4 regions of the Brevibacterium sp. Z349TD_9 genome follow, and region 2 is predicted to be linked to each of the others. Evidence: riboswitches for the same ligand, from Rfam matches in the RefSeq annotation. Region 2 holds a riboswitch; each other region holds the start of a gene.
What was found. Region 2 has a riboswitch for thiamine pyrophosphate ahead of thiO (glycine oxidase ThiO). Riboswitches for the same ligand answer to the same signal wherever they lie in the genome.
Positions count from the first base shown of each region.

Region 1: another riboswitch for thiamine pyrophosphate. It lies ahead of AC0VYB_RS02605 (TenA family protein); the one in region 2 lies ahead of thiO (glycine oxidase ThiO).
Region 3: another riboswitch for thiamine pyrophosphate. It lies ahead of thiM (hydroxyethylthiazole kinase); the one in region 2 lies ahead of thiO (glycine oxidase ThiO).
Region 4: another riboswitch for thiamine pyrophosphate. It lies ahead of AC0VYB_RS04080 (ECF transporter S component); the one in region 2 lies ahead of thiO (glycine oxidase ThiO).

Region 1 covers NZ_CM149680.1:604,604-610,318, forward strand. The annotation lists gene AC0VYB_RS02595 (hypothetical protein) at 1-216, opposite strand, end outside; gene AC0VYB_RS02600 (dihydroxyacetone kinase subunit DhaK) at 380-2,068, shown strand; gene AC0VYB_RS02605 (TenA family protein) at 2,056-2,739, opposite strand; TPP riboswitch at 2,737-2,839, opposite strand; gene AC0VYB_RS02610 (ATP-grasp domain-containing protein) at 2,857-3,873, opposite strand; gene AC0VYB_RS02615 (VOC family protein) at 3,991-4,353, shown strand; gene AC0VYB_RS02620 (HutD family protein) at 4,420-4,920, shown strand; gene AC0VYB_RS02625 (hypothetical protein) at 5,138-5,715, shown strand, end outside.
Region 2 covers NZ_CM149680.1:1,489,633-1,495,347, reverse strand. The annotation lists gene arsM (arsenite methyltransferase) at 1-252, shown strand, start outside; gene AC0VYB_RS06730 (2-dehydropantoate 2-reductase) at 378-1,292, opposite strand; gene thiE (thiamine phosphate synthase) at 1,289-1,966, opposite strand; TPP riboswitch at 1,990-2,092, shown strand; gene thiO (glycine oxidase ThiO) at 2,083-3,264, shown strand; gene thiS (sulfur carrier protein ThiS) at 3,261-3,497, shown strand; gene AC0VYB_RS06710 (thiazole synthase) at 3,499-4,284, shown strand; gene moeB (molybdopterin-synthase adenylyltransferase MoeB) at 4,281-5,447, shown strand; gene AC0VYB_RS06700 (SRPBCC family protein) at 5,431-5,715, opposite strand, start outside.
Region 3 covers NZ_CM149680.1:2,990,863-2,996,577, reverse strand. The annotation lists gene AC0VYB_RS13980 (substrate-binding domain-containing protein) at 1-324, shown strand, start outside; gene AC0VYB_RS13975 (ATP-binding cassette domain-containing protein) at 345-1,166, shown strand; gene AC0VYB_RS13970 (sugar ABC transporter permease) at 1,163-2,374, shown strand; TPP riboswitch at 2,610-2,713, shown strand; gene thiM (hydroxyethylthiazole kinase) at 2,701-3,570, shown strand; gene thiE (thiamine phosphate synthase) at 3,567-4,274, shown strand; gene thiD (bifunctional hydroxymethylpyrimidine kinase/phosphomethylpyrimidine kinase) at 4,271-5,137, shown strand; gene AC0VYB_RS13950 (TenA family protein) at 5,236-5,715, shown strand, end outside.
Region 4 covers NZ_CM149680.1:930,174-935,888, reverse strand. The annotation lists gene AC0VYB_RS04095 (MmgE/PrpD family protein) at 1-1,019, opposite strand, end outside; gene AC0VYB_RS04090 (DUF4916 domain-containing protein) at 1,236-1,775, shown strand; gene AC0VYB_RS04085 (universal stress protein) at 2,150-3,127, shown strand; TPP riboswitch at 3,218-3,326, shown strand; gene AC0VYB_RS04080 (ECF transporter S component) at 3,352-3,981, shown strand; gene AC0VYB_RS04075 (ABC transporter ATP-binding protein) at 3,981-5,471, shown strand; gene AC0VYB_RS04070 (energy-coupling factor transporter transmembrane component T family protein) at 5,464-5,715, shown strand, end outside.

The DNA.
Region 1 (5,715 bases), 890 kb from region 2:
GACGAGGAAGCCGGCGATCTGCGAGAGGATCGTCGCATACGACGCGCCCTCGGTGGTCCGTTCGATCCACCCTGTCTCGCCGTCCTCATCCTCCGTCTCGAAGTATCCCCACACCATGGTGGGGAAGAACTTCGGCGGCACGGATTCGATGATGTCGGGGCGGAACAGCCCGAACGGGATCCATTCGGAATCGTGGTCGACGGGGGAATCGTTCATCGGTCAATAGTGCCACGAGCCGGGCGGATCCGCCGACGGTCGGCAGGTGAACAGCCACCCTACCACTCCGCCGGGCAGGTATAGCATGGCACCGTCCGCACAGCCGGTGGCCGTCGACTGCCCACCGGACCGGCACACGACGCTGACCTGCGAAAGGATCTCCATGAGCGCGTTCTTCGTCTCGCCCACCCCGATCATCAGTGCCCTGCGCGGCTTCGCCCGCGCCCACTCGGACCGCGTGGCTCTCACCGAGGACCCGCTCTTCGTCCGCTCCCGCACCCGGACCCCTGAACGCCGAGTCGGCCTCGTCTCCGGCGGCGGATCGGGCCACGAACCCATGCACGTCGGCTTCGTCGGGCAGGGGATGCTCGATGCGGCAGTTCCGGGCGAGGTCTTCGCCTCCCCGCACAATGCGCAGATCTTCGCCGCCTCACGCGCCGTTGCCGGAGACGATGGGGTCCTCCACATCGTCAAGAACTACACCGGCGACGTCATCAACTTCGCGATCGCCGCCGAACGCCTCCAGGCAGCGGGCATCTCGACGCGCACCGTCATCGTCGACGACGACATTGCCACCGACAGTGATGAGACCGAGACCGGCCGCCGCGGCACCGGCGCGACTGTCGTCGTCGAGAAGATCCTCGGTGCCGCTGCCGACTCCGGACTCGGCCTCGATGAGCTCGCCGACCTCGGCGCCGAGGTGGCCGACCGTTCCCGCAGCCTCGCCGTCGCCGCCCGCGCCCAGACCGACTCCCACACAGGGAGGCCCGCCTTCGATTTGGCTGAGGGAACGCTCGAGTACGGGGTCGGCATCCACGGTGAACGTGCCGCGACCTCGATCGAACGCGAGAGCTTCGACGCGCTCGTGGCGAGGATGGTCGACGAGGTCCACGCCGCCGTCGCCGGCGACCCCGCCGACGGCGACCTCCTCGTCTTCGTCAACGGACTCGGCGCCAGCACGCAGATCGAGCTCTTCAACGTCTTCGACGGCGTCACCCGCGCCCTCGAAGCCAAGGGCGAGAAGGTCGCGGCGTCCCTCGTCGGCGACTACGTCACCGCCCTCGACATGACCGGCTTCTCGATCACGCTCACCCGAATGCAGCCGCAGTGGTTGGACTGGTGGGAAACCGCCACCTGCACTGCGGCCTTCCCCGCGCCCGTCGCCGACGGCACACCGACCGCATCTATCGCCGAACGCGGGACCGACCAGGGTGGCGCAGACGAGACCGACGCGGGCACACTGCGCACCCGCGCACAGGATCGCAGCACCGACCTCGAGACCGCCGTCGTCATCCGCTTCGCCGAACTCGCCGAAGAGCATCACGGCCACCTCACGCGACTCGACCAGGTCACCGGTGACGGCGACTTCGGCGACAACCTCCGCGGCGGTCTCCGCCATGCGACCCGACTCATGGAGGAGGCCGACGCGGCGGGATTCGCCGCCGCCGAACGTGCCTTCCTCAACGGCGTCGGCGGCACGAGCGGGCCTCTGCTCGGCCTGCTCTTCCAGGAGCTCAACGCCGGATACGCGAAGCTTGGGGACGACGAGCACCCGAGGACCGTCTGGGAGCAGGCGACCGCGGCCGGCTCGGCGGCGATCCGCCGCGTCGGCGGAGCCGAGCCCGGCGACCGGACGGTCATCGACGTCCTCGAACCGACCGCCTCAGCGCTGAGCGGAGGATTCGCCTCGGCCGCCGAGACGGCCGCCGACGCCGCCCAGGCCACGGCCGAACTCCAGGCCAGGCGCGGTCGTGCGAGCTATGTCGACGGGCGCGGCCACGGCACCCCCGACGCGGGCGCGGTCGGGATCTCGCTGCTCTTCACCGCGGCCGCCGAGGTCTACGAACGCTGAGCCCGGTACGCCTCATCGAAGAACGCGCGCTCGAGCCCGACGGCCCGCCCCCACAGCGCGGTCAGCCGCTTTCGGGTCGTGACCGACTCGGCGTCATCACCCCGGGGAAAGACGCGTTCGAGTTCGTCGACGAGGAACTGCACCCACGCGGAGAAGTCCTCGCCGCGGTGGAGGTCGATCCAGCCGACGTGGACGTCGCGGGTGGGCATGTCGCGCACCTGCTCACCCCAGTCGAGGTAGAGCCATTCGGCGATGACGAGGACGACGAGGAGGTCCGGGTACGACGCCGAGGCGACGGCCGTCCGCATCACCTCGCGGAAGCCTTCTGTCGGAGCGAGGAGGACGGGGTCGGCGTAGTCGTCCTCGGTCACCCCCACCTCGGCGAAGGCACGGAGGAAGTACGAGTCCTCATCGGCTTCGAGGAACCCCAGCTGACGCGCGAACCGGAGCTTCGCCTCGATCCGGTCGGCGTGGGCGACGCACGTGCCGAGCATCGCGAGGAAGTCCTCGAAGAACTGATAGTCCTGGACGAGATAGGTCGCCATGACGTCGTCGGGCACGGTGCCCGCGAAGAGCTCCTCGACGAACCGGTGGCCGACCGCGGCACTCCAGTCCTCGTCCGCTGACCGACGCAGTGCCTCGACGGCGCCGTTCTGGGACACAGTGATCATTCGTCTCCTCCAACTTCCTCCGCCGGCATGATCCGGATCAGGTGTAAGGGTCTGCGTACGCACTCTCAGCGCCGTGTCCGGCGCTCCCCTGTGGTGGTCTGAGACTATCAGGCCCGGTCAGGGCACGGGAATGCCCGCGACCGCGCCGAGGCGGAGGCTCAGCTCCTCAGCGATCCGTGCGGTCGCCGGCTGCCGGCCGGCCGCACGCTCGGCCTCCTCGACGGCCGAGTTGTAGTTCGTGTTCGTGTTGATGTCGTAGACGACCTGCCGGCCGTCGTTGGTCTCGATGAACTCGACGCCGGCGAAGTCGATGGCGAGTTCGCGGAGCAGTTCCTCGAGTCGGCCGATGAGCGGGGTCTCGGCGGTGATCTCCTCGCGCCGGGTGAACTGGCTGAACGGCGCCGAGGCGGTGTGCTGGTCCCCGGCGGTCCCAGCGGTCGGGATCTCGCACGCGTCGGCGGGGCAGAGTTCGAACGAGCCGGCAGAGACATCGACCCTGACGGCGTAGTGGAACCGGCCGCCGATGAACTCGGCGCGGGTGATGAACGGTGCGGCCGGCTGCAGGTACTCCTGGATGAGGGTGATGCCGTCGATCGGCTCGTCCGCGCCGCCGGGTCCGAAGTCGGCGATCGCCTGCTCGAGGTCTGCGTGAGAGTCGAACCGGCGCACGCCCAGGCCCTTGCCGCCCTGGTTGTGCTTGGTGATGAACGGGGGAGCGAAGTCCGCAGCCGCCTCGGTGATCGCGGTGCTCCCGAACGCGGCGGCGGTCCTGGGGACGTCGAAGCCGTGGGCTGCGAGTTCGCGGTGCTGGCGGATCTTGCTGACCTCGAGCTCGTAGACGTCGGAACCGTTGATGACCGTCCGACCGGCGGCCTCGAGCCACGCGAGCACCGCCCGGCCGAAGTCCTTGACATGCGGGTCGGTGCGCGTGTGCGAGGACGCGGAGAGGCGGGACCAGAAGAGGGCCTCGGGCGGCTCGGCGGCGAGGTCGATCGTCGCTCCGGGCAGCAGCCATTCGACGTAGTCGACGCCCTGGGACTCGAGCGCCTCGGCGAAGGGGGTGATCCACTCCGGGTTGTCGTGGATGATGTAGACCGCGGGCCTGTCGGCGACGGGCAGCTGCTGGGTGCTCATGGAAGGCCTCTCGATGTCGTGTCGGAACGCTGGACGTATTGCTCAACAATCCTACGGGTCCGGGGATTCCCGGCCGAAGCCGTTCACCGCGTCCGTCCACCGGCGTAGACTCAGGCTATGGCTATCGCAAAGCAGCCCGTGATCGTTCTCGACGCTCCGGATGCTGGTGAGCTCGCCCGCTTCTACGGCGACCTCCTCGACTGGCAGGTCCGCGTCGACGACGACGGCACGTGGGCTGAGATCACATCCGACTCCTGGCCGCCCATCTGCTTCCAGCAGGTCGAGGACTACCACGCCCCGAGCTGGCCCAGTCAGGAGCATCCGCAGCAGATGCGCATCGACGTCATGGTCGACGACCTCGATGCCGCCGAGGCGCAGGTCATCGAACTCGGTGCCGGCAAGGCCGCCGTGCAGCCGGGGGAGACCTTCCGCGTCTTCCTCGACCCCGCCGGCCATCCGTTCTGCCTCTGCGTCAGCTGAGGCGGTGCCGGCCGACTGAGGCGGCGCGGGCCAGCCGTGACGGCGCCCGCGTCTACGATGGCGAGCATGGACCTCATCGCGTCGTTCGACGACATCGCACCGAGACCGTGGGCCAATGGCGCAGGTGAGACGACCGAACTCGTTTCACTCGACGAATCCGCGCGCCTCACCCCGGATCGTCGCCGGTGGCGGCTGAGCATCGCCCGCCTCGATCGTCCGGGTCCGTTCTCGTCCCTGCCCGGACTCGATCGGATCTTCTGTCCCACCGCCGAGGTGGTCCTGTCGATCGACGGCACCCTCCACCGGGCGGGCCCCGGGCGTCCCCTGCGGTTCAGCGGCGATGCCGACGTCGCTCTCACCGAACTGCGAGAGTCCTGCTTCGCGATCAACCTCATGACCGAGCGCGAAGGCGACCACCCTGCCCTGACGATGCTGCCCGCACCCGCCGAGCGGCCACGATTCGTCCTCACACTCGAACCGGTCGAGGGATGGGGACGGTTCACCCTCCTCGAACTCGACGGTTCCGAGGAGCTGCCGGGCCGCCTCGGCGTCATCGGGATGAGCTGAGGCGGGGGAGGCTCCGGTCGCGCCCACACGGAAGCGAATCCTGAGGAAAACGTGCGAGTCGGGTGTACCGGCGGTCACAGATCGAGGCGTCGTTGCTGGTCATCAGCGTAGTCGTCGGCCGGGCGTCCAGGAGGCTCCCAGGCTCGGGTGGGCCCGGTCAGGGTCTCTGGACTTCCACGGAGAATACTGGGAGCTGACACACGTTCTGGGAGGTACTTTGGCGTCGCAACAGAGAGACCCGCACAACTCGTCCGATCCCGCAGGCGCGAACGGCGCCGCGGGATCGATGCCGCAGCCGACCCCTGGTGCCCAGCCGACCCACGGCACCCAGCCGTCACAGACGCTGCCGCTCATCACCGAGGAGATGACAGCGGCGCATCCGGCGACGACCCCGGTCATGCCGCCCAACCCCATTCGTCACGATGCCCAGCCCACGGCAGCGCAGCCGGCGGCAGCCCAGCCGACGGCAGCGCAGCCCGCTGCGGGGCATACCGAGTCCACGGCTGTCGCGCCCACCGTGGCACAGGATGCTCAGACCGGCGAGGACCAGGACGGCGAGAAGAAGGAGAAGTCCGGGAACGGGATGTCGGCCACCCAGCTGCTGGCCGGCGCCGGTGCGGCAGCGACGTCATCGGTCATCGGTGGACAGCTCGGCGTCGCCGGCACCGTCATCGGCGCAGGCATCGCGAGCATCGTCACTGCGGTCGCCGTGAGCCTCTACAGCAAGAGCCTTGAGAAGGGCAAAGAAGCGGTCAAGGAGGTCGGCGCAAAGCTCGCCCCCGCGGTGAAGAAGGG
Region 2 (5,715 bases):
GAGATGTTCCGCGTGCTCGCTCCGGGCGGGCGCATAGGAGTCTCCGATGTCGTCTCCGAAGACCGTCTCAGCCCGCAGGAGCGCAGTGAGCGCGGGTCGCATGTCGGCTGCATCGCCGGGGCTCTGTCACGAACGGAGTATGTCGACGGTCTTCGCGCTGTCGGATTCGTCGACGTCGCGGTCGACTTCACGCGTGAGGTCGCCGACGGCCTGCACTCGGCGATCGTGCGGGCGGTCAAGCCGGCCGGCTGAGCCTGGAAACATCGCTCGCCCTCGTGCTCTCCGGTCTCGCCGAGGCGGCCCATCGTCTCCGCGCAGGCGGCGGCCGGTGCGCGCGGGCTTCCGAAACCGCGGCCAGGCTGCAGACCCCTCTCCGGTCATCCCGCCCGGTCGATCTCGCCTGCTCGCAGCTGCACGAGAGTGAGGTCGAGCAGCGGGGTCGCGACCCCGAGTCCCGCCGCGGTCGCCGCGAGGCTGCCGAGGATGTGCTCGGTCTCGTTGGGCAGTCCGGCGGTGACGTCGCGATAGAGCGATGAGGTGAATGAGGAGCCCTCGGCGGTGAGCATCGAGAGCGTCACCGCGCGGGAGCGCGCCGAGATCGGGTGTCCGGCGCCCATCGCCACGGCTTCGAGCTCGTCGACGATCGCGACGACGTGGGGTTCGCCGCCGGCGGCCATGATCGCCCCGACGGGCGCCCGGAAGAGGCACGTGACCACGCCGGCTGCGGCGATGAAGACCCACTTCTCCCAGAGTGCGTCATCGATGGCATCGATGACCTGGAGGCGGAAGCCGGGGACGTCGAGGGCCTCGACGATCCCGGAAGGCACCTCTCCCCCGCCGAGGCGGCCGATCGTCATCGTCGCCATGTCCGTCATCTGCACAACGTCGTATCCGCGCATCGTGCCGATGATCTTCACGAGGCCCCCGAGCACCTGCCCGGGGAACTCCCTGTCCAGGCGGTCGATATGGGCCATGCCGTTGAGGAACGGAATGATGAGCGTGTCCGGCCCGATCGCCGGGCGAATGTCGTCGATGACCTGGTCGAGGCCGCTGGCCTTGACGGCGATGAGGACGAGGTCCGCAGGGATCGGGTTCGCTGCGAGCTCCTCGGCGGTCGTCACGGCCACCGGGTTCGTCCTGTCCTCGTCGGGGCCGATGAAGCGCAGCCCCGATGCGCGCAGCGCCTCGGCGCGCTCGGGTCGGACGAGGAAGGTGACGTCACGTCCGGCTTCGACGAGGCGGGTGCCGAACGCTCCCCCGGTGGCCCCGGCTCCGGCGATGAGGATCCTCACAGCTCTCCCTTCAGGGTCGCTGCCGCTGCGGCGGGATCATCGGCCTCGGTGACGGCGCGGACGACGACGATGCGCTCGGCTCCGGCTTCGCGCACCGCGTCGAGCCGCTCACCGGCGGCGATGCCGCCGATCGCGAACCAGGGCGTACTCACCCGTCCGGTGATCTCCCGCAGGGGCTCGAGGCCGACGGCCGGTCGCCCGGGTTTCGTCGGGGTCTCCCACACGGGCCCGAGGCAGAGGTAGTCGATGTCGGGGTCGGCGTCGGCGGCGAGCGCCTGGTCGATCGAGTGGGTCGAACGGCCGAGGAGGACGTCGGGTCCGAGCACGGCACGGGCCTGGCCGCTCGTGAGGTCACCCTGTCCGACGTGGAAGACGTCGGCGCCGACGAGGAGGGCGACGTCGGCACGGTCGTTGACGGAGAAGAGCCTGCCATGGCGGCGGGCGGCGTCCCGGAGGACCTCGAGGGCGGCGATCTCCTCTCGTGCCTCCAGGCTCTTGTCGCGCAGCTGGATGATGTCGACGCCCCCGGCGTATGCGGCGTCGAGGAACGCGGCGAGATCGCCCTGCTTGGTCCTGGCATCGGTGCAGAGGTAGAGGCGGGCCGCCTCGAGCGCGCGCCGACGCGCGGTTCGAGTCGTGGTCTGCGTGTCTCGCTGGGCGGAGGACGTTGTCATCACGGGAACCATGCTCCTAGAGTAGAGGAGTTCGCGGGAGCCTCGCTGGGAGGCTGAGAGGGCTTCGTGCCGACCGCCGCACCTGATGCGGGTCATGCCGCCGGAGGGAGAATACAGTGCACGTCATCGTCATCGGGGCCGGGATCATCGGGCTCGCCACAGCATGGGAGCTGCGTGGCCGGGGAGCGTCGGTCACGCTCATCGACCCCGCACCCGGCGAAGGGGCCTCGTATGCCGCCGCCGGCATGATCGCCCCGGCCGCGGAGATCGCGTGGGGGCAGTCTCCGCTCTTCCCCCTCATGCGCACCTCTGCCGATCTCTACCCCGAGTTCGCCTCGCGACTCACCGCCGAGACCGGGCACGACCTCGGCGAGACGCAGACGGAGACCCTCGTGTGCGCCGGGGACAGGGCGGATCTCGCGACCCTGCGGGACCTGCGCGCCCTGCAGGCCGAGGCGGGGTCCGAGGTCGAACTCATCACCGGATCCCGGGCCCGCGATCTCGAGCCCGCCCTCTCGCCAGGGGTGAGCGGGGCGGTGCGCATCCCCGGCGATCATGCCGTCGACCCACGACGGATCACCGGCGCCCTGCTCTCGCTCCTCGACGACGACATCGTCCGTGAGGAGGCGACCGGACTCGTCCGCGTCAGCGGCCGCACCGTCGGCGTCGCTCTTGCCGATGGGCGCAGCCTCACCGCCGACCAGGTCGTCGTCGCCGCCGGTGAAGCGGTGGGGACGATCGCCGGCGTCCCCGACCTGCCGCTGCGAGCCGTGCACGGCGACATCATCCGGCTGCGCACCGACGCGAGCGCACCGCCGCTGCTCACCCGCACCATCCGCGGACTCGTCGCCGGTCGGCCCGTCTACATCGTCCCGCGCCCCGACGGGGAACTCGTCCTCGGCGCCACGTCCCGTGAGGACGGACGGCCCGGGGTGCTCGCCGAGGGAGTCCACCGTCTCCTCCACGATGCCGAACGGCTCGTGCCCGGGATCCTCGATGCCGAGATCACCGAGATCACTGCGCGTGCCCGACCCGGATCACCCGATGACGTGCCGTTCATCGGGCGCACGGACCCCGGCTGCGTCGTCTCCACCGGGTACTTCCGCCACGGGATCCTCCTCACTCCGCTCGGGGCCCGCCTCGGTGCCGATCTCACCCGCGGTGAGGACTCGCCGTGGCTGCCCGCAGGGGCGCCCGCGGCCCTTGCTCCCCGCCGCTTCTCCGAAGCCGCACAGTCGAACGAGAGCCCGTCTCCGCGCCTTGTGGCGGCGATGACCACAGCAAGGAAGGAACCATGACCATCACACTCAACGGGGAGAGCAGCGAGCTCGCCTCAGGCACCACGGCCCGCTCGCTCGTCGAGCACGTCACCGGCAGGCAGCTCGCGACGGACGGGACTCCCGTCGACGGAGGCCGTCTCGGGGTGGCCCTCGCTGTCGACGGTGAGGTCATCCGCCGTGGACTCTGGGCCGAGTTCGCCATCGTCGACGGCCAGACCGTCGACATCGTCACTGCTGTGCAGGGAGGCTGAGATGAGCTGGACGATCGACGGAGCGACCTTCGACTCCCGCCTCGTCATGGGCACCGGAGGGGCGAGCACCCTGAGCATCCTCGAGAACGCACTGACCGCCTCGGCGACGGAGCTGACGACCGTGGCGATCCGCCGTTTCGACGCTGACGCCAGGGACTCGGTCTTCGCCCTCCTCGAACGACTCGGCATCCGCTCCCTGCCGAACACCGCGGGCTGCTATACCGCCCGGGACGCTGTGCTCACGGCCAAGCTCGCCCGGGAGGCGCTCGAGACCTCGTGGGTCAAACTCGAGGTCATCGCTGACGAGGACACCCTCCTGCCCGACCCGGTCGAGCTCTTCCGGGCGGCCGAGGAGCTCGTCCTCGACGGGTTCACGGTCTTCGCCTACACCAACGACGATCCGGCGCTCGCGAAGCGCCTCGAGGACGCCGGGGTCGCCGCGGTCATGCCGGCAGGGGCCCCGATCGGCTCGGGTCTGGGCATCCTCAACCCCCACAACATCGAGACGATCGTCGCCCGTGCGCAGGTGCCCGTCATCCTCGATGCCGGCGTGGGCACGGCCTCGGATGCGGCGCTGGCGATGGAGCTCGGGTGCACGGCCGTGCTGCTCGCCTCGGCGGTCACCCGCGCCCATGACGCACCGGCGATGGCTCGGGCGATGGCGCTCGCCGTCGAGGCGGGCCGCCTGGCTCGGGGCGCGGGACGGATCCCCAAGCGTCCGCTGGCACTCGCCTCCTCACCTCACGAGGGCAGGGTCACCACGGAGAACCTGGTGATGGGGCCATGAGCGGGACACCTCTGCGCCCGCTCGTCGAGCCCGTCGACGCGCTCACGCCCGATGAGCTCGCCCGGTACGCGCGGCATCTCAGCCTCCCAGAGGTCGGAGATCTCGGCCAGCGGCGGCTGCGGGCCGCGCGGGTCCTCGTCGTCGGCGCCGGCGGCCTCGGAGCCCCGGTGCTCCAGTACCTCGGGGCGGCGGGGATCGGACTCCTCACCGTCATCGACGACGACCGCGTCGAGGTCTCGAACCTTCAGCGCCAGATCCTCCATCGCGATGCCGACGTCGGCCGCCCCAAGGCAGACTCGGCCAGGGATGCGCTGCTGCGCCTCGACCCGCATCTGTCCGTGACCGCCCTCGCGGAACGCCTGAGCCCGGACAATGCACTCGAGCTCTTCGCCGCCCACGATCTCGTCATCGACGGTGCGGACAACTTCGCGACCCGGTATCTGTCCAACGATGCCGCCGAGCTCACCGGCACCCCGCTCGTGTGGGGGACGATCTTCCGCTTCGAGGGCCAGGTGAGCACCTTCGTGCCCGGTCACGGACCGATGCTGCGCGACCTCTTCCCCGACATCCCCGACGCCGATTCGGTGCCCACCTGTGCCGAGGGAGGAGTCCTCGGCGTCCTCTGCGGTCTCGTCGGATCGACGATGGCCGCCGAGGCCGTCAAGCTCATCTGCGGCATCGGGGACCCCCTCATCGGCAGGCTCCTGCGCACGGATGTGCTGGGGACGACCTTCACGACGCTGCGTTTCTCCGCCGACCCGGATCGGCCTGCCGTGACCGACCTCACCGAGGTCGCCGTCGCGTGTGCGGCTCCCCCGGCAGCTTCGGCGCCCGCCGTCGACGAGGTCACCGTCGCCGAGGCTCGTGCGTTGGGGGCCGACGCGGTCATCGTCGATGTCCGCGAGGAGTGGGAGCGGCAGGTCCAGTCCATCCCCGGCACCGTCCATGTGCCCCTCGACGTCGTCGTCGACCGGGGGTGGCCGGCCCTCGCCGAGGTGGTCGGCCCCGCCACCGACATCGTCGTCCACTGCCGGTCGGGAGTCCGGTCGGCGAAGGCCGTGGCGGCCGCGGCTCCCGGCACTCCGGAGGGAGTGCGCCTGCGCTCGCTGGCCGGCGGGATCGAGGCCTGGTCCGCCGCGGACTCCCCTACGCCCGCGCGCTGAGGCGACGGCGCAGGCCGGTCTCGCCTGCGGCCATGACCGCGGCATGCATCCTGGCCGACAGGGGGCGCAGCAGGCGTGGGGCCAGACGCGTCGTCGTCACGCACCACACGGCATCGATGACGGTGAGCGGTCCCGACCGGCGCAGCGTCCACACCCCGGTACCGCGCAGGTCCCCCTCGGCGCTGAGCACGACCTGCCGGGGCGGGTCGATCGCTTCGATGCGCAGCATCATCGACAGGGAGAGGCCGAGGGGGCTGCGCACACCGAT
Region 3 (5,715 bases), 1.5 Mb from region 2:
ACGAAGGCGAAGCAGGAACCCGTCGTCACCGGCCAGGACGCCGAAGTCGACGGCCTGCAGAACATCCTCAAGGGCGAGCAGTACGCGACGATCTACAAGTCCATCCCGCCGCAGGCCGAGTACGCGGCGAAGGCCGCGGTCGCGCTCGCCAACGGCGAGGAGCCGAAGGCTGCGACGACGTACAAGGACACGCCGACGGACTTCGTCGAAGCCAAGGTCGTCACGAAGGACACGATCAAGGACATCGTCGGCGATCAGATCAAGGCCTCGGACATCTGCTCGGGCATCGATGAGAAGCTCTGCGCCGACGCCGGAATCGAGTAGGGGACGCTGAGCGCACGCCGATGACTTCACAGACGAACGAGCCGATGCCCGCCTTCGGGCGGGCGTCGGCGACCACACAGCCCGTGCTCGAACTGCGCGGAATATCCAAGCGCTTCGGTGCCGTCCAGGCACTGACCGACATCAATCTCACCATCGGCCGCGGCGAAGTCGTCGGGCTCGTCGGCGACAATGGTGCCGGCAAGTCGACGCTCATCAAGATCATCGCCGGCGTCCATGGCGCCGACGACGGCGAGCTCCTCATGGACGGCCGCCCGCAGAGGTTCTCCTCACCCAAGGACGCGCAGAAGGCGGGGGTCGCCACGGTGTTCCAGGACCTCTCCCTGTGCGAGAACCTCGACGTGGTGGCGAACCTCTTCCTCGGCCACGAGGACACTCGCGCAGGCGTCCTCGACGAAGTCGCCATGGAGGCGAAGTCGTGGGAGCTGCTGCGCAGCCTCTCGGCGAAGATCCCCAGCGTCCGGGTGCCCATCGCCGCCCTCTCCGGCGGGCAGCGGCAGACAGTCGCGATCGCTAGGTCCCTCCTCGGTGAACCGTCGATCGTCATGCTCGACGAGCCGACCGCGGCCCTCGGAGTCGCCCAGACCGCCGAGGTGCTCAACCTCATCGAACGCCTCCGCGACCGCGACCTCGGCGTCCTCCTCGTCAGCCACAACATGGCCGACGTCCAAGCCGTGTGTGACCGCGTCCACGTCCTGCGCCTGGGCAAGGACGCCGGCGACTTCCCCGGTGATGAGCGCACCGACGTCCTCATCGCCGCCATCACGGGAGCCAACGACAACGTCGTCACCCAGCGGGCGGCACGCAGGGGTGAGCGCCGATGACCCGGAACTCGTTCATCACTGACGAACGGATCTCGCAGGAGGGGTTCGTCCGCACCTTCGTCCGGCGGATCAAGGAGGGTCAGCTCGGCTCGTTCCCGGTCATCCTCGCCCTCGTCATCATCGTCATCGTCTTCCAGTCGGCGAACAGCAACTTCATCTCCCCTGCCAACCTCGTCAACCTCTCCACGCAGGTCGCCTACCTCGCGATCCTCGCCCTCGGGATCAACCTCATCCTCCTCCTCGGCGAGATCGACCTCTCGCTCGCCCAGCTCGGCGGTCTCTGCGCCTCCGTGCTCGGTGTCCTCGTCGTCAGGCAGGGTGTGCCCCCGATCATCGCCCTGACGATCATGCTCCTCCTCGGCCTCGTCGTCGGCGCCATTCAGGGCTGGTTCTTCGCCGTCGTCGGCATCCCCGCCTTCGTCGTCACCCTCGCCGGCCTCCTCGCCTTCACCGGCCTGACCCTGACGACGCTGGGCACGCAGAAGAACCTCTCGATGGCCGACACCTTCGCCTTCGACTTCGCGAGCTACTACTTCCCCGCCATCTGGGCCTACGTCTTCGGCGCGGTCGCGGTGCTCGGCTTCGCCGCCGGGATCATCCACTCGAAACTGCGCCGGCACAATGCCGGACTCGACAGCGCGAGCTGGACATCGGTGATCATCCGCATCGTCCTCCTCACCGCGGTCGTCTTCGGATTCCTCATCCTCGTCAACCAGGACTTCGGGCTGGCGATGCCGTTCTTCCTCATGCTCGTCATCGCCATCGTCATCGACCTCGTCCTGCGGAAGACGAAGTACGGTCGATCGATCTACGCCGTCGGCGGCAAGGTCGAGGCCGCCAGGCGCGCAGGCATCCGGGTGACCTGGGTGCGGATCAGCGTGTTCATGACCGCCGGAGTCCTCGCCGCGCTCTTCGGCTTCGTCAAGGCCGGGGTGACGACGAACGCGGGGTCGACGCTCGTGGGCACGCAGGACCTCCTCAACGCCATCGCGGCGGCCGTCATCGGCGGCACCTCGCTCTTCGGCGGGCGCGGTTCGGCGTGGGCTGCGGTGCTCGGGGCGCTCGTCGTCGGCGCGATCAACAACGGCCTCTACCTCATCGGCTTCAACTCCGACGCGCAGCAGATCATCACCGCGCTCGTCCTCCTCACCGCCGTCGTCATCGACGCGATCAGCCGCCGCGGCCAGCGCTACGTCGGCAGAGGGTAGGCGTCGGAGGGTAGGCGACAGAGGTCCGACGGCCGCCGATAGGCGGCTGGGTCGGTCGCCGAGGCGGAACTGAGTCACTTTTCGCCCGATCAGTCGGTTCAAGACCAGACCGATCGGGCGAAAAGTGAATCATCGGGGCCGGGCGGCTGGATTGAAAGTGGGGTCGGGCGGGTTCGCGGCGGTGGGCCGTGCGGGCACCGTCGTCGCCCCCTAGGTGTCGGTGATACAGTCGGGGGCAAATGACATGGGGTGCCCGGTGCGACTCGCGCAGGGCTGAGAGAACACCCATCGAACCTGATCTGGGCCATGCTAGCGAAGGGATCGTCATGACCGACATCGACCTGTCGTCGGCGCATGCGCGGCTGCGCGCGTCGAACCCGCTCATCCAATGCATCACGAACACGGTCGTGCAGCAGTTCAGCGCGAACGTGCTCCTCGCCGTCGGGGCGTCACCGGCGATGCTCGACCACGACGCCGATGCCGCGCAGTTCGCCCACCTCGCCGGCGGTCTGCTCGTCAACTTCGGCACCGCGACGGACCAGCAGTTCCTCGCCGCCGACGCCGCCGTCGACGCCGTCGACGCCGTCACCGAGGATGCCAAACCCTGGGTGCTCGACCCCGTGAGCATCGGCGCCGCCGACCACCGCACCACCCGGATCCGCCGCGCCGCGGCCGCCCACCCGACCGCGATCCGCGGCAACGCCTCGGAGATCGCGGCACTGGCCGGAGCCGGAGCGGGCGGGCGCGGGGTCGAGTCCACCGACGAGGTCGACGCCGTGCTCCCGGCCGCCGCCGAGCTCGCCCGCACGACCGGCGCCATCGTCGCCGTCTCCGGTGCCCGGGACGCCATCGTCGCCCACATCGACGGGGCCGACCACATCGCCCGCGTCGACGGGGGACACTCATTCATGCCGCTCGTCATCGGCACCGGCTGCTCACTCGGCGCCGTGACCGCCGCTTACCTCGCCGCCGTCCCGCCGGCGGGGACGAGTTCGCAGGCGGGCCCGGCAGGATCGGCCGCGTTCGAGCGCTTCACCGCAGTCGTCGCCGCCCACGCCCACTTCGCCGTCGCCGGAGAGGCCGCCGCCACCGGGGCGCTCGGACCGGGCACCTACTCGGTGCACTTCCTCGACGCGCTCTTCACCACCGACGACGACCGGATCGGCCGCGCCCGGGTCGAGGTGACCACAGTATGAGCGGCGATCGGCTCGCGGGCATCGACACCCGCCTCTACCTCGTCACCGATACCGCGCAGTGCGCGGAGGCGGGACGAACCGTCGCCGAGACCGTGCGCGCGGCCGTGACCGGGGGAGTCGGTGTCGTCCAGGTCCGCGACAAGGACATCGACGACACCGAATTCCTCGTCCTCACCCGTGAGGTCATCGCCGCCGTCACCGAGGCGATCGCCGGGACCGACCGCCGCGTTCCCGTCTTCCTCAACGACCGGGTCGCCGTCGCCCGCCGCCTCCTCGACGAGGGCAGCGACGTCCACATCCACGTCGGCCAGACCGACACCCCCGTCGCCGAGGTGCGCGACCTCCTCGGCGACGGCCCCCTCGTCGGCCTCTCCGCCGCCGAACCCGAGGAGTTCGCCACGGCCCAGGAGACCGGCGGCGTCGACCTTGTCGGCATCGGACCGGTCTTCGACACGACGACGAAGACCGACGCCCCGGCCGGGATCGGTCCCGACCGCCTTGGCGAACTCACCGCCTCGGCGGGGATCCCCGCGGTCGCGATCGGCGGCATCGACGCCGAGCGCGCGCACGAACTGCGGGGACGAGGACTCGTCGGCATCTGCGTCGTCTCCGCGATCTGCCGCGCCGAGGATCCCGAGCAGGCGGCCGCGGACCTCCTCGACGCCTTCGGCGACGGCACCCGAAAGGACGGGGAACAGGCATGAGCGAGCGACCACCGATCGCGCTGTCGATCGCCGGCACCGACCCGAGCGGCGGGGCGGGAATCCACGCCGACCTCAAGACGTTCACCGCCCTCGGCGTGCTCGGGACGACGGCGATCACCGCCCTCGTCGCGCAGAACACCCACGGGGTGTCCCGCGTCTACCCGATCGACGAGGACTTCGTCACCGATGAGCTCGACAGCGTGCTGAATGACATGCCCGTCGACGCGACGAAGACGGGCATGCTCGGATCCCGGTCGCTCGTCGACCTCGTCGTCGACCGGGCAGCGACCTCCGACTTCGGGTTCTTCACCGTCGACCCCGTCATGGTCGCGACCTCCGGACACCGCCTCCTCGAGGTCGATGCCGTCGACGCCGTGCGCACGCGCCTGCTCCCGGCCGCCGACCTCATCACACCGAACCTCCCCGAGGCGGCCCTCCTCCTCGGCGACGACGTGCCCGAGGCGACGACCCCTGAGCAGATGCGCGACCAGGCCAGGGAGCTCGTCGCGCGCGGCACGCGCGCCGTCCTCCTCAAGGGCGGGCACGCCGCAGACGGCGAGGTCGCCGACATCCTCGTCACCGCCGACGGGGAGGTCACCGAGTTCGCCCACCCTCGGATCGCGACCCCGAACACGCACGGGACCGGGTGCACGCTCTCGGCTGCGATCACCGCCGAGGCGGCCGTCCTCCGGCGGGCCAACGGCGGGAAGACGCTGGCCTCTGAGGACATGCGGCAGGCAGTCGAACGGGGACTCGACTTCCTTGCCCGGGCGCTCGCCTCGGCGGCGGACTGGAAGGTCAGCCTCGACCCCGCGGGCGCCCACGGACCGGTCGACCATCAGGTCGACATCGTCCGCCGCTGACCCCGCCCGAGCACCGTACCCGGAGCGCTTCACCATCGCAGCACCGCGGCGCCCCGGACCCGACCCGATCGACGACGATTCGACCCAAGGAGACACGTATGACGACGACCTTCGCCGCCGGCCCGCAGACCACCGAACTCTGGGACCACGTCCGCCCGATCATCGAGGCGATCGAGGCGCTGCCGTTCCTCAGCCAGCTCGCCGAGGGCAGCCTCGATCCTCTTGCGTTCACGAACTACATCACTCAGGACAGCATCTACCTCAGCGGATATGCGAAGGCGATGTCCTTCCTCGCCGGGAAGACGACGGACCGGGACGAGTCCCGGTTCTGGTCCACCTCGGCGGCGGAGGCGATCACCGTCGAGGAGGAGATGCACGCCCAACTGCTCTCCGATGCCCGCCTCGGGCAGGCGCACTCCCAGCTCGAGGCCGAGGACCGGGTGGGTCCGTCGCCGACGACGCTCGGATACGTCTCGTTCCTCGTCGCCACGGCCGCGACCCGGTCCTACGGTGAGGGCGTCGCGGGAGTGCTGCCCTGCTTCTGGGTGTACGCGCACATGGGCAAGGTGCTCATCGAG
Region 4 (5,715 bases), 560 kb from region 2:
TTCGGATCCATCTTCTGCGGATCGTTCGCGCCGGTGCCGATGACGTTGTGCGTGTGGTGCGAGGTGTGGATGATGATGCGCTTGATCTTCGTCAGGTCCTCGATCTCACCGCCGAGCTTGCGGGCGAGGTCGATGAGCGCCTGCGCCTGGTATTCGGCGGAGTGCTCCTTGGTGTAGGTGTCGAGGATGGCGCGCTTGGCCTCGCCCTTGCCCGGCAGCGGGATCGTGTAGCGGGCCTCGGGGCCTGAGAGGATCCACGCGATGAAGCCGTCCTCGCCTTCGTAGATCGGGTTCGGGGCGCCTTCACCGCGCATCGCCCGGTCGACGGCCTCGACGGCCATCTTCCCGGCGAAGGCCGGTGCGTGGGCCTTCCACGAGGAGATCTCACCCTTGCGGGACTGGCGGGTCGCCGTCGTCACGTGCAGGGCCTGCTGGATTGCCTGGAAGGTCACCTCGGTGGGCAGGTGGAGCATCGCCCCGATGCCGGCCGCGGCCGAGGGGCCGAGGTGGGCGACATGGTCGATCTTGTGCTGGTGCAGGCTCATGCCCTTGACGAGGTCGACCTGGATCTCGTACCCGGTGGCGATGCCGTTGATGAGGTCCGCTCCCCCGATGCCCATGTGCTGGGCGACGGCGAGGATCGGCGGGATGTTGTCACCGGGATGGGAGTACTCGGCGGCGAGGAAGGTGTCGTGGAAGTCGAGTTCGCGCACGGCCACGCCGTTGGCCCAGGCCGCCCACTCCGGGGAGAAGCGCTCGGCGAGGGGAAGTCCGAAGATCGTCGCACCCGGGGTGAAGGGGTGCGCCTGTGCCTGCTCGCGGGCGTGGGTGGGGGCCGAACGGTTCACCGAGGCGGCCGCGACGGCGGCGTTGTCGATGACGCGGTTGATCACCATCTCGGTGACCTCGGGATCGACGGGCGTCGGGTCGGAGGCGACCTCGGCGATCTTCCAGGCGAGCTGATCCTCACGAGCCAGGTTCTCTGAGCTCTTGTGGGTACGGACCTCATGATCAATCATGGACAATCCCTTCAATCGTCGTTGACCGCTGCGGGCCATGTCACGACCGCCGCTGGCCGGAGAGTGGTTGACTCAACTGTAGGCCACGTCACTGCGACGCTGCGGCCCGGCCGGAGTTTTATCTTGACATCAAGATACTTTACCCGACCGGCATGAGCCGCCTCGACCCCCCTCCTCCCACCCGTCCGTCGAGGTGAACTGTGACATAATCGGGATATGACCCGCACTGCCCTCGACTTCGACGAGAACTGGTTCGACGACAACGAGTTCGCCCAGCTTCGTCGCCGTCTCCCCATCCCCTATGTCAATGCCATCCCCGTCCGCGTCGGAGAGGCCGGCGATGTCGAGGAGATCGGCCTCCTGCTGCGCCGCCTCGACGACGGCACCCTGGGTCGCGAGGTCGTCGGCGGCCGCATCCGCTACCACGAGTCGATCCGCGCGGCTCTGCTGCGCCATGCCGAGAACGACCTGGGTCCGCTCGCGCTGCCGGTCGTCCCCCCGGCCATCGCGCCGTTCCACATCGCCGAGTACTTCCCCACCGAGGGAGCGGCGCTCCTCCACGACCCGCGTCAGCACGCGATCTCGATGTGCTTCGTCATGGAGGTCCGCGGCGAGTGCACCCCGCGCGCGGACGCGCTCAGCCTCGACTGGCTCACGCCGTCGGAGGCGCTGCGCGAGGACATCGCGAGCGAACTCTCCCACGGTCAGGAGCACATCATCCGCGCGGCCCTGAGTTACCTCGGCTTTCCCATCTGAGGCCGGGCTGTCCATCGGGCCTGCGCCCGGCGCCTACGCGGGGTGCCGCCCGGTTTTCCGCGGCGCGCTGCGACTCGAGGACGCTCAGTGTCGATTCGCGAGCCAGAAATCGACACTTGGCGTCCTCGACTCGGCAACCCCATGCGCCCGCCGGCCGCTCAGCCACCCCGCGGGCGTACAGCCACCCCGCGGCGCCACAGCAACTCGGCGGTGCCACAGCCACCCCGCGGCGCCACAGCAACCCGGCGACCGCCTCGGCGACTTTTCTACACGCTGTAGAAGTGCACTGGTAGACTGGAGGCGACGACGACGGATGTGGTTTTCGGGGCCGCCGTCATCGTCAGGGTTGGTCAGGCCCCGTCGAGAGGACTGCCATGAACGCTGACGCCCACCGGAACCCCGCTCGCCAGGCCGCTGCGAACCCGACCGATGACCGCGCCGCCGACCCGCGGCCCGCCGAGTCCGGACTCAGCCGCGACCTCGGCGTCCTCGTCGGCTTCGACGGATCCGAACTCGCGGCCCTGGCCCTGCGCTACGCCGCGATCGAAGCCCTCCACCGCGGCGTCCCCCTGACCGTCGTCACGGCGTTCACGATGCCGCTGATGATCTACCCGAACATGGCCTCCATACCCTCCGAACCCGAGGACGAGGCCGCACTGCGGGGAGCCGAGAAGCTCCTCGCCGAGGCGTCCGAACTCCTCGCCGATCATCCCGAACCCGTGACTTACGCGGCCGAATCCGGCGACGCCGCCGGCGTCCTCGTCAACCTCAGCTCCAACGCCGAGGTGGTCATCGTCGGCGCCCGAGGGCGCGGCGGGTTCCTCGGTCGCATGCTCGGATCGGTCTCCACGGCCCTGCCCCCGCACGCGCACTGCCCGACGATCGTCGTCCCCCAGCACTCAGCACAGCGCGGCGAGGCCCGCGGACCGGTCGTCGTCGCCGTCGACGGTTCGGAGGCCGCGCGGATCGCGATGTTCACCGCCGCCGAGGTGGCCGCCTCGAGGGAGGCCGGACTCGAGGTCGTCTCCGTCCTGCCCGCCGGCGAGGAGTGGCTCTACTGGTATCCCGAGCTCGAGCTCGGCGCCGACGTCGCCGACCGTCGGCAGAAGCAGCTCGAGACCGCGCTCTCGGCGGAGGCGGATGCGCTCGGCGAGCAGTTCCCGGGTCTGCCGATCTCCACCTCGGTGGTCGTCGGCGATGCGACCGCGATGCTCTCGGAGGCGACGAAGCGGGCGCAGCTGACGGTGATGGGCACGCGTGGTCGCGGAGCGGTCAAGAGCGCGCTGCTCGGCTCGGTCTCCCGCGGGGTCCTCCACCATGCCGAGGGTCCGGTGATGATCGTCCCGAGCTGACCACAGCCGCACGACACATGACGACCATCGCCGCCTGCCTGATCGCCTGACGCGGTCCCGACAGGCGGCGCGGCGGGTGCTGTACAGTAAGTCTCACGACAGGGGAGCGCCAGCAGGGGCGCTGAGAGTGCAGATCATGCTGCAGACCCTCGAACCTGATGCGGCTAGCACCGCCGAAGGAAGTCGAGACTCTTCTACCCCTCCTTGAGACACGAGGAGGCACAATGCCGAGAACCACCGCGCCCGGAACCGCCGCGAAGTCCGCACCCGCCTACACGCAGGCCCCGCCGACGAAGAAGTGGCGCGTCGTCGACTACGTCGTCACCGCGGTGCTCGGCATCGCGGTCGGCCTGATCTTCTGGGTGCTCGCCGCCAGCTGGAAGGTCATCGAACTCGGCTTCCAGGCCTTCCCGCCCTCGATCGGACTCATCGCCGGACTCTGGGTGCTCGCCGGACCTCTGGCCGGCGCCATCATCCGCAAGCCCGGTGCCGCGCTGCTCTGCGAGGTGCTCGCCGCGATCGTCGAGGGCGTCCTCGGCTCCCACTTCGGCTCGACCGTGCTCCTGTCGGGCTTCATCCAGGGCCTCGGTGCCGAACTCGTCTTCGCCGCCTTCGGCTACCGGAGGTTCACGCTGTGGGTGACGACGCTGTCCGGTCTCGTCGCAGCCGCCTTCATGGCCGTGAGCGAGAACATCCTCTACAACGCCGAATGGCAGCTGACCTACCAGCTCGCCTACGCCGTGTGCGCGATCGTCTCCGGCATCGTCATCTCCGGCATCGGTGCGTGGTACGCCTACCGTGCGATCGCGAAGACCGGGGCGCTGTCCTCGTTCGCCTCCGGCCGCATCCGCTGATGGGTCTGCCGATCCGCGCTCGCGGCTATTCGTGGCGGCACGCCGATCGGGACACGCTCGCCGTCGGCCCCCTCGACCTCGACATCGCCGCAGGTGAGAAGGTTCTCCTCCTCGGCCCGTCAGGGGCGGGGAAGTCGACACTGCTCCACGCGATCGCGGGTGTCCTCCCCGTCGAATCGGGTGAGGCCGGAGGAGAGCTCGTGATCGGTGACGCCCCACCGGATCCTCGCCGAGGTGTGACCGGGCTCGTCCTCCAGGACCCCGATTCGCAGGTGATCTTCTCCCGCGTCGGCGACGACGTCGCCTTCGGAATGGAGAACCTCGGGATGAGCGCCGAAGTCATCGACGAGCGCATCCCCGCCTCCCTGGCAGCGCTCGGCCTCGACCTGCCCCTCGACCACCCCACGGCCGCACTCTCCGGGGGCCAGAAGCAGCGCCTCGCACTCGCCGGCATCCACGCGATGGCCCCCGAGGTCATCGTCCTCGACGAGCCGACGGCGAACATCGACCCCGCCTCGGCGGCCTCGGTCCGGGACGCGGTGCTCACGGTCCAGGCGGCCACCTCGGCGACGATGATCGTCGTCGAGCACCGGGTGAGTCTGTGGTCGGACGACGTCGACACTGTCATCGTCCTCGGGCAGGACGGCGTCGTCGCGCAGGGATCGCCGTCCGCGGTCTTCGGTGATCCCGGCCTCGCCGAGGTGCTCCGGGCCACCGGGATCTGGGTGCCCGAGTCCGGCTCCCGCACTCCCCCGCGTCAGCCGGGAGCGTTGCGATCCGGCGAGCCGGGAGGGACGGTGCTCACCGCTGAGAGGCTGAGTGCGGCCCGGCCACGGGCGGGGGTGCCTGCGACCACCGACCTCTCGCTCGAGATCCGAGCCGGCGAGGCGGTCGGCATCGTCGGACCCAACGGCGCCGGCAAGTCGACGACGGCGCTCACCCTGGCCGGACTCATTCCCGAGTTCGCAGGCGAAGTGCGCGCCCACGGGACACTGGCCGAAGGCGCAAAGCACGACCGGCCCTTCCGCTGGCCGTCGGCCTTCCTCGCACCGAGGATCGGAATGGTCTTCCAGGAGCCCGAACACCAGTTCCTCAAGGCCAGCGTGGCCGACGAGCTCGCCCTCGGCCCCAGGTTGGCCGGATGGAGTGAGAGCGAGGTCGAATCGCGGGTGACCAGACTGCTCGAGACGCTCGGGCTCACCGAGATCGCTGACGCCCACCCGCAGGGACTCTCCGGGGGCGAGATGCGGCGGCTGTCGGTGGCGGCGATGATCGCGCCCAGGCCGCGGGTCCTCATCGTCGACGAGCCGACATTCGGTCAGGATGCGCTGACCTGGGCGGGACTCGTCGCGCTCTTCCTCGACGTCCTCGACCACGGCAGTGCGGTCGTCGCCGTCAGCCACGACCACGACTTCCTCGACGCGATCGGGGCGAGGCGTGTGAGCCTCGGAACGAGCGCGCAGCCGCTGCGAGGTGAGCGCGTTGAGTGAGGCTGCGCCGGCCCGAGAGAGGGTCGCGATCGAGGATCCCGGTCAGCTCATTCCCGTCGTCCGGTCGACTGCGCTGGTCCGCTGCAATCCACTGACGAAGATCGCCGTCGCCCTCATCCTCATGGTCGGGGCGCTGCTGAGCATCGACATCGTCTCGGCCGGGGTCATCCTCGGCTTCTCGCTGCTCGCTCTGCCGCTGAGCGGGCTCGACCTGTGGGCGGCATTCAAGCGCCTGTGGTTCCTG